DNA from 4 places in the Photobacterium sp. 53610 genome. Region 2 is predicted to be linked to each of the others. Evidence: predicted binding sites of a transcription regulator. Region 2 holds the regulator's gene; each other region holds the start of a gene.
The links. The regulator CRP, encoded in region 2, controls carbon source genes, mostly activating them, when cyclic AMP is high. The targets are predictions, from matches to a motif close to TGTGANNNNNNTCACA.

Region 1 (3,333 bases), on a different contig from region 2:
CCTCACGGGCCAGTCGCTGATCGACCATACGGCGATAGATAGCCGATAACAGATGACGGATCCCCGGCAGTCCCATCAGAAATGCAACCGGCCGGAGCCACCATACCTGATTCAGTAACAGCATGTAGGCATCCATTTCCCGGTGAACAATCCCCTGCTGATCCTGTACATGCAATTCCCGTAACGCTTTTTCCGGAGATATGCCCAGCGCTTTCAGTGCTTCATCCTGGCCGGTGATGTCATACCACTCCACCAGTTCCGGATGACGGCTGAGCCAGGATTCATACCATGCCCTGTCCCGCACACAGCTTGGGCAGGAACCGTCATAAAAAACCCGAATCCGTTTCATGTCTTTGACCTCCAAGCCATGTTCCTTCTCTAAGTCTGGCTGAACCCAATAAAAAACGCAGCCATCGCTATCGAAATAAGCAGTGGCTGCGCTGCATGATTCGTGTCAGGAAAAGTTTATCCTTCCTCGATCAGTTTCAGTAACAGATGTCCGTCATACATTGCCTGCTTCACCAGAGCCGCAGCCGGCATGGTGGCCTGGGTGTAAAAACTGGTTTCTTCAATCCGCAGATCCTGGTTATAAACCGGCAGGGACTGACTCTTCACACATTCCATAATCGCCGGATACAGAACACTTTTCGCCTGATTGAACTCTCCGCCAATCAGGATCTTCTCCGGATTAAACAAGTTCACCATAATGGCAATTGCCCGGCCAAGGTTGAAACCCAGTTCGGTGATGACCCGGAACGCCAGCGGATCCCCCTGCACTGCCGCCTCACAGATATTTTCGATGGTCAGCGCCTGCCCATAGAGCACAGAAGCTTCACCCAGCGTTAACCCGGTTTTAACCTGATCTCTCACCGCCTGCAAACTGGCGACGGTTTCCAGACATCCTTTATTCCCGCAATGGCAAGGCAATCCATCCGGTTTAATCTGGATATGACCAAGCTCACCAATATTACCGATCCGGCCCTGAAGCACCTGATTATCAAGGATAATGCCTGCCCCGACGCCGTGATGTACTGAAATCAGAATCGAGTTTGCCACATCATTCGCATTGCCAAATAACTGCTCCGCCAATGCCCAGGAACGGGTGTCGTTACCGATGAAGACCGGCAGTCCCGTGGCCTCATGAATGGCAGGTCCCAGCGGCAGGTCTTTTACCTCGTAATGAGGCATCTGCAACACCAGTCCTTTTTCCGAATTCACCAGCCCCGGCAGAGAAACAGCAATGGCGGTGATCCGATCCAGTAACTTGGCATGCCGGGCAAAGAATGAATCAATCTCAGACAGCAGCTTATTCAGGACATCATCCTGTTTCAGCTCCGCGATGTCCTGTCTCTCTTCGAACAGAATATCGCCGCCCTGCTCGTGCAGAGCAATCGTCAGATAACCGCGACCCAGCCGGATGCCCAGAAACTGCCAGCCATCATTATCCGGGACCAGACCGATTGCCGGGCGCCCCCGGCTGCCGGATTCCAGAATTTCAGCTTCTTTGATCAGGTGGCCATCAAACAGCTCACGGGTAATTTTGGTGATACTGGCGGGCGCCAACTGACTTTTCTTCGACAGTTCAATCCGGGAAATCGGGCCGTACTGATCGATGAGTTTGTAGACGCTGCCGGCATTATTTCTTTTGATGTGATCGATGTGACCGGGCTGAGCGACATACATGCGCGGACTTCCTCTGACAATATATAGGTATGAAGAGTATGGAATTTTTTTACAGTGCGAACTAATTGTGAAGCGACTTATGCCAAGGGCGTGAGCCCAGTCACGACAAACGTATACCTTTTCAGCCCATCTCTGCCGTTGTCACTGTGCTGCTTCAAATACAATGGGAATGGAGACAATCCGTTCAGGTTTTGACATAATACGCGCCCTTCAGCGTTCAGGGTACCTGAAACTGCCCGTTTTCACGTTAATTAGTCAGATGTTTTGAGGTCGTCGTGTACAAAATCAATGAAATCTTTGAAACCATTCAGGGAGAAGGTGTTTTCACTGGTGTGCCGGCCATTTTTGTCCGTTTACAGGTCTGCCCGGTTGGCTGTGCCTGGTGTGATACCAAGCAGACCTGGAGTGCCGAGCCTCAGGACGAAGTGAACGTGCAGACCATGATCGCTAAAAAAGAAGACGCGCCGACCTGGACCGCACTGGATGCCGGCGGCATTGTGCAGGTCCTCAAAGATCAGGGCTACACCGCCCGGCATGTGGTGATCACCGGCGGAGAACCTTGTCTGTACGACCTGCGCCCGTTAACTGAAGCCCTGGAAGACCATGGATTCCGCTGTCAGATTGAAACCAGCGGCACCTATGATGTTCTCGCCACTGAGGCAACCTGGGTCACCGTTTCACCGAAGATCAATATGAAAGGGAAACTGCCGGTCCTTGTGTCAGCACTCGAACGTGCCAATGAAATCAAACACCCGGTCGGTACCCAAAAAGACATAGACCAGCTTGATGCGCTGCTGGCAGGCGTCAGTCTGAAAGAAGATGTTACGATTGCGCTGCAACCGATCAGCCAGAAACCCCGAGCCACTGAGTTGTGCATTCAGACCTGTATTGCACGGAACTGGCGCCTGTCAATTCAGACACACAAATATCTGTCGATTGCCTGATTTTTCAGGCATCACCCGGTTCCCCCGAATCGCTGTCTCAATTCTCAGACGCTGTCTCAAGGGCTGAGACAGCCTGTCTGGTTTAACAATTACCTACTTCCGCCTTACCTATACTCACCCCAAACACGAAACCAAACGCACACCATGTTTGGTCAAAAAATACAGCATTTATCGTTCAGGGGAAGGATTATGCGCGCCTATCTGATGATTGGCCTGAGCCTGCTATTGGCTGGCCTGCTTTCTGCGTGTGGTGGTGGCAGCGGCGAGGCTGGCATCAAGCCTGCCGAATTACCACCCGTCAAAACCAGTTTCACCGTCACGGTTGATCTTCCCGCCGGCCTGAATACCGCTCAGCAAGGGAACCACTGGGATCTGATCAGCAAGGCCTATGCGGCGACGCCCACATTGTTACAGGACAACTTCGCAGTGCTGATCCTGAACAGCCAGGGCAAAGTCATGGGACAGACTGAGATTACGGATTTCCAGCAGGATGACAGCAATTACACCATCACTGTCCAGAGCCCGCTCCTGCTGCAGGGCGTTCTGGTGCTTGATCTGGATGGCCCGCCTCAGTTTGCCATCGGTGATCGCCTGCCAACAGATTTGTTCCTGACCCCGCTAACCGATACTGAAATCGCGCTGTCTCTGAAAACGACCCTCGCCTATCAGGCACTGGTGAAACGGGTGGTGAAAGATGGTAACTGGG
Region 2 (3,333 bases):
ATCGATCATATTCGCGCCGGTGTTGTGAACCGCAACCGTCAGCTGACGGGTGCCAGCGGTGATGCACCGTTCGGTGGTCCGGGTGCGTCCGGTAACCTGCGCCCAAGCGCTTACTACGCCGCGGACTACTGTGCGTATCCAATGGCATCCATGGAAGGAGAGGCAACCGAACTGCCTGCTCAGCTGTCTCCGGGGATCCAACTGTAACTATTGCTTAACCCGTATTGACGAGGGAACCGCAACATGGAAAGAGTGGAAAAACTGTTTGATGCCCTGTGGCAGGACTACACAACCCGTCTTTGCCCTTCGGCCGCTCAGGTGCACGATCTGCTGACAGAGGAAGAGCCTCTGCTGAACGATCACATTGCCCTGCGTACGTTCAATCTGCCGGGTGTGAGCCTGGATGTGCTGGCTGCACCATTCATTGCGATTGGTTACAAGCCGTGCGGAACGTATCACTTCGAGCAGAAGAAACTGTATGCGGAGCACTTTGAGCATCCGAACCCGGCTGCACCAAAAGTCTTCATCAGTGAACTGCTGGTCGGACAGTGCTCGGCGGAGCTGCAAAATACCGTGCGTGAGCTGGTGAAGCAGATTCCTGAAGGCGCAATGAAGGATGGTGCTTTCCTGTACGGCGGCCGTTTATGGGATCTCGATTACGCGACCTATGAGAAGCTGGCCGAGGAAAGTGAGTACGCGGGTTGGGTTGCTGCCCATGGCTATGGTGCGAACCATTTCACCGTCAGCGTAAATCAGCTGGAGCAGTTTGCGGAAGTTGCAGAGGTGAACAGCCTGCTGCGCCACAACGGCTTCACCATCAATGAATCGGGTGGTGAAGTGAAAGGTAGTCCGGAAGTGCTGCTGGAGCAGTCATCAACGATGGCTGATCGGGTGGAAGTCCGCTTTACCGATGGTATCCGTTCAATTCCAGGCGGTTTCTATGAGTTTGCCAAGCGGTATCTGCAGGAGAACGGGGAACTCTACCCGGGCTTTGTGGCTGCGTCGGCTGACAAGATCTTTGAAAGTACGAATATGTAAGACAGGTATCTTTGCTCTGTCATTAAACAGCGGCCTCTGGGCCGCTGTTTTTTTATCTGGGGTGTCTGAATGCCATATCTCGTGCTGTGAGAGGGCTTGTCAGTGCTGTTGATCCAGCGGTTGCATCCAGTCATCCGATTCACTTGGGGGGCTGGTCAGACACAGGTAGGCTTCCTGCTCCAGAAGCTGCCGGGGAGACTGAAAACCTGTCATTTCAACCGAGGCAGAGAGGAAACGTCCTCTGGTTACGACAGGGCGCGGGGGAAGCTGATTGTGCTGGGCATTTGGGGCAAAACGTTCGATATCCATATCTGCACATCCACATAGTACTGATACGCCAAATGTAGCAACAGAGGGATGGAAGGCAACTGAAAAAATGTGAAGTGTCCTGAGAAAACAGCTGTAATCACAGGGTATGCCCGGCAGAAATAAAAAAAGCCGCGTTTGCGGCTTTTTATTGTACTCACATTGGCTGCATCACCGGAGAGTGATCAGCGTGTTCCGTACACAACGATGGTTTTACCGTGGGCAGAAATCAGGTTCTGCTCTTCCAGCATCTTCAGAATGCGGCCAACGGTTTCACGGGAACAGCCAACAATCTGGCCGATTTCCTGACGGGTAATTTTGATCTGCATGCCGTCCGGGTGAGTCATGGCATCCGGTTGTTTTGCCAGATTCAGCAGGGTCTGGGCAATACGGCCAGTCACGTCCAGGAATGCCAGATCACCGACTTTCTGGCTGGTGACTTGCAGACGGCGTGCCATCTGTGCGGACAGACGCATCAGGATATCCGGATTAACCTGGATCAGCTGACGGAATTTCTTAAAGGAAATCTCAGCCACTTCACATGGTGTTTTCGCACGAACCCAGGCAGTACGCTCCTGGCCTTCTTCAAACAGGCCCAGTTCACCAATGAAGTCGCCCTGGTTGAGGTAAGACAGGATCATTTCCTTACCTTCTTCATCCTTGATCAGAACGGCGACGGAACCTTTGACAATGTAGTAGAGGGTCTCTGCTTTCTCGCCAGCATGGATCAGTGTACTCTTCGACGGGTACTTATGAATGTGGCAGTGAGAAAGGAACCACTCCAAAGTTGGATCTGTTTGCGGTTTACCTGGAACCATATTACTAACTTCCTCTGCAGTGTGTTGCCCAACAACGTCATTCCTTGCATTGGGGTTGGGTAGAACAATACTATTGTTTGCCAACTAGCATATTCAGTCAACGGCTGGGCTGCAAGCGCATGTGAACATTCAGACCAAGAGTTTAACTTTTTTCGTCATGCATTGCTTGATATTGCGCGGGGATAAATGAACATTTTGGACACTTTACTGTGCACATGATCACACCGTTGTGACTTAGTGATAAAATCCGGGTTTTTGTAGTAAGGAGTAACGCATGCAATCACGTGTGAAATGGGTCGAAGATTTGACTTTTATCGGCCAGTCTAACTCGGGCCACAGTGTGGTCATGGACGGGAACGGCGGCAGTAAAGCGCCCAGCCCGATGGAACTGGTCCTGATGGCTGCCGGAGGCTGCAGCTCGGTGGACGTGGTCGATGCGCTGAAAAGTGCCGGTCAGGTGATCACCGCCTGTGAGGCACAGATTGATTCCGTGCGCCGCGAACAGGCACCGCGTTATTTCACCTCGGCCAATCTGCATTTTGTCGTCACCGGTCATCATCTCGATGACGCTCAGGTTGCCAAAGCTGTCAGCGATTCACTGGAAAAGTACTGCTCCGTGTGCCTGATGCTGGGCAAAGGCGTGACCCTGACTCATTCTTACCAGATTGTCGCGGCATAAGCCGTTGTCATCTGGGTTAATCAGGTAAGTTGTATGATTATTCCCTGGCAAGATATCGATGCTGAAACGCTGACCAACCTGATTGAACACTTTGTCCTGCGCGAGGGCACCGACTACGGTGAGCAAGAGCTGAGCCTGGCGCAGAAAGTGGACAAGGTACGCCAGCAATTGGCGGCGGGAGAGGCCGTGATTATGTATTCCGAATTGCACGAAACGGTGGATATCAAACTACGTCGCTCGCTTCGCACAGAATAAAGCTGCCATACTCAGAGGTGACAGCAGAAAACGGAAGCTGGCGCCGACGGATGCGGTCGGATGCTTGACTGCATCCATTTGCCCTGTTAATAACTGATTCCGTTTGGATAAACGACAAGGTATGTCATGTCTGCAAAACACCCAATCATTGCAGTAACAGGTTCCTCCGGAGCAGGAACGTCCACCACTTCGGAAGCTTTCCGCAAGATGTTTAATATGCTGAATATCCATGCGGCA
Region 3 (3,333 bases), on a different contig from region 2:
AATCACGTCTTCTGGAAACCTTGTGTTATTTTGCGGGGGAAGTCATCAGTCATAAAGTCCTGTCTGATAAAACCTTTCTGCCTCAGGATTCACTCTCACAAGTCCAGCAGATTGATCTGGCCTCTGTCTTTAATTCCGTCAGGCGTAAGCTCACGGTGAATGGCATGATGGCAATCCCGATTGAAGTGCTGCCTCATTATGGTTTCCGGGTCCCCTTACCTAAAGAAACCTGCCGTCATATCCACCGTTTTCAGCAACCAACGGCTTTACCTCCCAAACCGCCACGGCATCCTCCCCAAAATGCCGTGAAAACAAGTCGCCCGAAAGTCTCGGCAACAGAACATATTGTCAGGCACAGCCTGATGCATAAGTTATCTGTCATTTTGCTGGCAGCGGCAGGTGTGGCTATGGTGATCGTGTCGAATATGTAAGCCGTTTGTGTTGGATCAAGTGCAGACCTCAAAGAATTGTGGTTTAGATCCCACCTTTTTTGTATGATTGCGACACCATTCATCTTCATCCTCGTGTATATGAGCTACTTGCGTTCATTTGCAATCATTGCCATTTTTCTGATGGCCGGGAAAGGATTCCAATCTCTCACACAGATCCCCATTCCGGGCAGCATTCTTGGCATGTTGTTTCTTTTTGCGGCACTTTCTGCCGGACTGCTTCCACCGAACTGGGCCAAGCCCGGATGTCATCTGTTTATCCGCCATATGGCAATTCTGTTCGTCCCTGTCGGGGTCGGACTCATGAATTATCTGGATCTGCTTCAGACCAACGCCCTGCCCGTGCTGCTCAGCACCCTCGGCAGCAGCCTGATTGTCCTGTTGTTTGTCGGCTGGTATGTACAACGTAAGGAGTCGGATTGATGTGGTTGTTCGTCACTCTGATCGTATTCTGGCTGGCCCGTCTGTTGTCGAAGCGTTTTCAGCATCCGGTGCTCAACCCGTTGCTGATCTGTCTGGTGGTTATTATTCCGCTGCTGCTGGTCCTCAACGTGCCTTATGAAACCTACTTTGCAGACAACCGCTGGATTCATTATCTGCTGGAACCAGCGGTGGTTGCGCTGGCATTCCCGCTATATGAACAGTTGCCTCAAATCCGCAGCCGCTGGAAAGTGATTGTGACGGCATGTGTGTGCGGCAGCGTTCTGTCCATGCTGGCCGGCACAGCAATCGCGCTGGCACTGGGCGCCGATTTACAGCTGACCGCCAGTATTTTGCCAAAATCGGTCACAACACCCATCGCCATGGCCGTGGCTCAGCAGATTGGCGGAGTTCCTTCACTGGCCGCGGTCATGGTACTGATCGCAGGTGTCTTTGGCGCCGTTTTAGGTTACCCGCTGTTCAAACTTGCCCGCATCACCCATCCGATGGCAAAAGGCTTAAGTATGGGGACAGTGGCGCATGCGTTAGGAACGGCCAAAGCTGCCGAGGAAAACTACAAAGACGGCGCATTCAGCTCTCTGGCTCTGGTCTTGTGTGGTGTGATTACGGCAGTGCTCGCCCCGGTCATCTACCCGTTGCTGTTATCTGTTTTTCAATAATTCTTCACACATTCCCGGAAGAAATATCACAAACGCTGTGTGCATCTGCTCCCATAGGAAAGATGCACACTTATGCGATCTTTACTGCATTGAAATTCAGACACATTTCTCACAAAACCTGTGATAACACTCACTAAAATGCAATAAGAATGAAATAACCCAGGATCAATAGTGACCATGATCACAATAATTATTCTTGACTGCTCTAGAATGCTTTAGTGAATTCACATAGGAGAATCACTATGCGCGCTGAAGTTATGGACGCTTTAGGCCAACTCCCGCTCGAACTGTCACAGGCGCTGAAGCCTGTCATGACTGCTCCAGGCTTTGACGCCACTCTGAGCAAAGAAGAATTTGAACACCTGATGACTGTGACTCAGCTGTCAGATGCAGACCTGCGTATTCAGCTGCTGAAAGTTGCTGCTGCCTATTCCATTGCCAGCCTGTCGAATTTCTATGTCGGCGCGATTGCACGCGGCAACTCCGGCAGACTTTACTTTGGTGCAAATATGGAGTTTGAAGGGACGTCGATGTCTCAGACGGTCCATGCGGAACAATCGGCCATCAGTCACGCGTGGCTGAAAGGCGAAACGGGTATCACTGATATCACCGTAAATTACTCGCCTTGCGGCCACTGCCGCCAGTTTATGAATGAACTCAGCACGGCACAAAGCCTCATGGTTCAGTTACCTGAGCGCACACCAAAAGCATTGCAGACGTACTTACCGGAATCCTTCGGACCTGCTGATTTGGGCATCACCGATTTGCTGTTGTCAGACCATTCAAAAGGTCTGAGCCTGGATTCAGACGATGCACTCCTTCAGGCCGCTTGTCAGGCTGCAGATAAGTCTCACGCGCCTTACAGTAAAAACTTTGCCGGTGTCGCACTGAAAGCCAAAGATGGCCGGATCTTTACAGGCATGTATGCCGAAAACGCGGCATTCAACCCAAGTCTTCCGCCGTTACAGGTGGCGATGATCGATATGAATATGGCGAATTATTCGCTGTCAGACATTGCTGAAGCCGCATTGGTTGAGCAGAAGAGTTCTTTAGTCAGTCTGCTGGCTGATACACAAAACACGCTGGAAAGCTTTCACCCGGATATCCAGCTGTCATACGCAGCAATCTGACCCGATAAAAACAGGGAAACTGGCTGAAACGGATTCAGCAATTCATTCCCTCACGACTTTCCTTGTAGCCGTCAAAGCCGCTTGTTTTGTCGGCTTTTTTTATGAATAAATATTTGGTGCTATGCAGTCATCAGAGTATGATTCCAGATTATTTTTGACTTGAACAATACTTATGACGCATCGACACAATCCAATTCAGGGTGCCTGCTGGATGTTAACCGCAGGATCAGCCTTTGCTGTGGTCAACAGCATGGCGCAATACCTGAGTGTAGTTTTTCATTTGCCTTCAACAACTGTCGGTCTGATCCAGTACTTTATCGCGCTGATTGTCATGCTGCCCTGGCTGTACAGTATCGGGCTGCGTCAGTCGCTGAAAACCCAACATTTTGGCATGCACTGTTTCCGGGTTTTCCTGTCTGTGATTGGTATTCAGCTGTGGCTCTGGGCACTCGCATATCCGGTGCCCATCTGGCAGGGCATTGCATTACTGATGACGTCTCCCCTTTTTGCCACCGTCGGTTCAGGTTTACTGCTGAAAGAAAAAGTCGGCTTTGTCCGCTGGGTTGCGACGCTGGCTGGGTTTTGTGGCGCAATGATCATTCTGGAGCCCTGGTCCGACAATTTTAACTGGGCATCATTATTGCCGGTGGGTGC
Region 4 (3,333 bases), on a different contig from region 2:
AATGGTCGCACTGCCGTACAGTTCACGGGCTTTGCTGCCTTCTTCCAGATGACACAGCTGAGAACCCAGACGCATAGTACCGCCCAGATCAGACGCTTCAGTACGTTCTTCAACGTTCCCTTCGCTGTCAACCCACTCAGTGATCAGACCCACAACCGGATAAGGGGATTTCGCATCAAACTCAGTGGAATGTGCACCAGTCAGGCCAGCCACGTTACGAGCGAACTCAATCAGAGCCACTTGCATGCCCAGACAGATGCCCAGGTACGGAATTTTGTTTTCACGCGCATACTGCGCTGTCATGATCTTGCCTTCAACACCACGACCACCGAAGCCGCCCGGAACCAGAATTGCGTCCAGGCCTTCCAGCATTTCAACGCCTTTCGACTCAACGTCCTGTGAATCAACATACTTGATGTTCACAGACAGACGGTTTTTCAGACCGGCATGTTTCAGCGCTTCGTTGACTGACTTGTAAGCATCTGGCAGCTCGGTGTACTTACCGACCATACCGATCGTCACTTCGCTGGTTGGATTCGCTTCTTCATAAATCACGCGTTCCCACTCGCTCAGATCAGCTTCTGGCGCAGTAATGCCGAAACGCTGACAAACCAGCTCATCCAGACCCTGAGACTTAATCAGCTGAGGGATTTTGTAGATGGAGTCGACGTCTTTCATCGAAATCACAGCTTTCTCAGGCACGTTACAGAACAGTGCAATCTTGGCACGTTCGTTCGCAGGAATCATGCGGTCAGAACGGCAGATCAGCACGTCTGGCTGAATACCGATAGACAGCAGTTCTTTCACTGAGTGCTGAGTTGGCTTGGTTTTCACTTCACCCGCGGCAGCCAGATATGGCACCAGCGTCAGGTGAGTAAAGATGGCACGCTCACGGCCCAGCTCAACCGCCAGCTGACGGATCGCTTCCATGAATGGCAGGGATTCGATATCACCCACAGTACCGCCCACTTCGACAATCGCAATGTCGTGGCCTTCGGCACCGGCAATCACACGCTCTTTAATCGCGTTTGTGATATGTGGGATCACCTGGATGGTCGCACCCAGGTAGTCACCGCGACGCTCTTTACGCAGTACGTCTTCATAAACACGGCCTGCGGTAAAGTTGTTGCGCTTGGTCATCTTGGTACGAATGAAACGCTCGTAGTGACCGAGGTCTAGGTCGGTCTCTGCACCGTCTTCCGTAACGAATACTTCACCGTGTTGAATGGGGCTCATCGTACCCGGATCAACGTTGATGTAAGGGTCTAGCTTCATCATGGTCACTTTCAGACCACGGGCCTCTAAGATGGCCGCTAGTGATGCTGCAGCAATACCTTTACCTAGGGAGGATACAACACCGCCCGTCACAAAAATGTAATTCGTTGTCATGTTAAACCTGGAAGATTTGGTGTAGAGGATAAAAAGTATCTGGACGGGAAATTAGTATACCAGACACATTTTATTGCCACAACGTGAAAACTATCACAGTATAGACGACAGGTTTTTGTCCCAAATCAAGCCCAAATGCCTTGACGGTTTAAATGCAAGCCGGTTAGCGCTTACTCCCCCGATTGGCTCTGTTTTTCCTTCTGTTTAACTTTTTCCCACTCGGCATCAAGCTCATCCAGTGAGCAGGTATCTACGCGTTTTCCTTGTTCCAGGACACTTTGTTCTACTGCGCGAAAGCGGCGTTCGAACTTTCGGTTGGCCCGGTGCAGCGCCATTTCCGGCTTCACTTTCAGGTGACGGCTGAGGTTCACCACCGCGAACAGCAGATCCCCGATCTCTTCCTCAATTCTGTCCTGATCAGGGATGGCCTGATGGGCTTCTGCCATCACCTCATCCATTTCTTCCTGCACTTTTTCGACGACCGGGCCCAGCATTAGCCAGTCGAAACCATATCTCGCACAGCGTTTCTGGATTTTATCGGCCCGGTTCAGTGCGGGCATGGCTTTGGGGATATTCGCCAGAATGCTGTCGTCCAGCCCTTTTTCTGCACGCTCTTTGGCTTTTTCCGCTTCCCAGTTGGCGTGAATGGCAGCTTCATCTTCAAAACGCTGGTCGGCAAACACATGCGGATGACGCCGGATCAGCTTGTTGTTGATTCCGCTGACGATATCATCAAATTCAAACAGTCCCTGTTCTTTCCCCAGTTGGCTGTAGAAAATCACCTGAAACAGTAAATCCCCCAGCTCTTCCTTCACTTCAGCCCAGTTTTCTTCAGCAATCGCATCCGCGACTTCGTAAGCTTCTTCCAGGGTATGCGGCACGATTGAGGCAAAATCCTGCTGGAGGTCCCAGGGACAACCGCCGTCCGGATCCCGCAGTTTTGCCATAATAGCCTGCAATGTGTTGATGGGGGCTTTCTCGCTCATGATGACCGTATCCTGCTCTGTTCATAAAACGAAGCGGGCCGGTGCCCGCTTCTGCTGAATGGTTAATCTCGTGAATCTGCCAGATTCAGTGTAACCGTCTGGCCTCGACCACATCTTTGACCTGTTCCAGTCGCTTGAGGACCCTGCCCAGCGTATCCAGGTCAGTCAGTTCGACATCAAAATCCATGATCGACATCTGCTTTCTGAAATCAATCCGGCTCTTCACACCGGCAACCTTGACCTTCTCGTTATGCAGTGTGTTCGTCAGATCTTTGATCAGGCCATTGCGTTCAGATGCCGTTACCCGCACTGTCAACGCGTAACGGCCTGCAAAACTGCCGCCCCAGACCGTGTTGATGATTCGCTGCGGCGCTACATGACGCAATTCTTCCAGCTGTTCGCAGTCACTGCGGTGCACCGAGATCCCCCGGCCCTGAGTCACAAAGCCTGCAATGTCATCACCGGGGATCGGCTGACAACAGCGCGCCAGATGCGTCATCAGGTTATCGACCCCTTCCACGACCACTGCATCACGCTGCGGTTTTTTCTGACTGGCCTTGTTACTCGCTTCCGTCAGGCGCTCCAGCAATTGCTGATCTTCTTCTTCCGCGGTCGGTTTGTTCACCAGCGCATTGATGTGGTTGATCACCTGGTTGATACGCAGGTCACCGCTCCCGACACCCGCAAAGAGTTCGTCGGTCGAATTCACGTTGAAGCGTTTCAGAGCATAAGCTTCGGCGTCTTTCATCGTCGCGCCGATTTTGTGCAGTTCCTGCTCCAGGATCTCCCGGCCGGCCGCAATATTCTTGTCTCTGTCCTGCTTCCGGAACCAGGCATGCACTTTGGCACGGGCACGGCTGGAATTCACAAAGCCCAGGTTCGGATTCAGCCAGTCACGGGACGGATTGGGTTCTTTCTGGGTGATGATTTCCACCTGATCACCCATTTGCAGGTGATA

Region 1: mlc (sugar metabolism global transcriptional regulator Mlc) is a predicted target of CRP. The motif match lies at 1,773-1,788, and genes of this name have one in related genera.
Region 3: cdd (cytidine deaminase) is a predicted target of CRP. The motif match lies at 1,669-1,684, and genes of this name have one in related genera.
Region 4: SPK40_RS21625 (CTP synthase) is a predicted target of CRP. The motif match lies at 1,472-1,487, and genes of this name have one in related genera.

The regions. Positions count from the first base shown of each region.
Region 1 covers NZ_JAXOFS010000001.1:1,303,727-1,307,059, forward strand. The annotation lists gene SPK40_RS05920 (thiol-disulfide oxidoreductase DCC family protein) at 1-364, opposite strand, end outside; gene mlc (sugar metabolism global transcriptional regulator Mlc) at 466-1,683, opposite strand; gene queE (7-carboxy-7-deazaguanine synthase QueE) at 1,959-2,627, shown strand; gene SPK40_RS05935 (hypothetical protein) at 2,817-3,333, shown strand, end outside.
Region 2 covers NZ_JAXOFS010000008.1:17,604-20,936, reverse strand. The annotation lists gene astD (succinylglutamate-semialdehyde dehydrogenase) at 1-207, shown strand, start outside; gene SPK40_RS17275 (DUF1338 domain-containing protein) at 244-1,038, shown strand; gene SPK40_RS17270 (hypothetical protein) at 1,138-1,347, opposite strand; gene crp (cAMP-activated global transcriptional regulator CRP) at 1,530-2,162, opposite strand; gene SPK40_RS17260 (OsmC family protein) at 2,437-2,841, shown strand; gene SPK40_RS17255 (YheU family protein) at 2,875-3,096, shown strand; gene SPK40_RS17250 (phosphoribulokinase) at 3,223-3,333, shown strand, end outside.
Region 3 covers NZ_JAXOFS010000001.1:801,105-804,437, reverse strand. The annotation lists gene SPK40_RS03795 (winged helix-turn-helix domain-containing protein) at 1-431, shown strand, start outside; gene SPK40_RS03790 (CidA/LrgA family protein) at 495-872, shown strand; gene SPK40_RS03785 (CidB/LrgB family autolysis modulator) at 872-1,549, shown strand; gene cdd (cytidine deaminase) at 1,792-2,679, shown strand; gene SPK40_RS03775 (DMT family transporter) at 2,852-3,333, shown strand, end outside.
Region 4 covers NZ_JAXOFS010000017.1:37,036-40,368, reverse strand. The annotation lists gene SPK40_RS21625 (CTP synthase) at 1-1,389, opposite strand, end outside; gene mazG (nucleoside triphosphate pyrophosphohydrolase) at 1,560-2,375, opposite strand; gene relA (GTP diphosphokinase) at 2,461-3,333, opposite strand, start outside.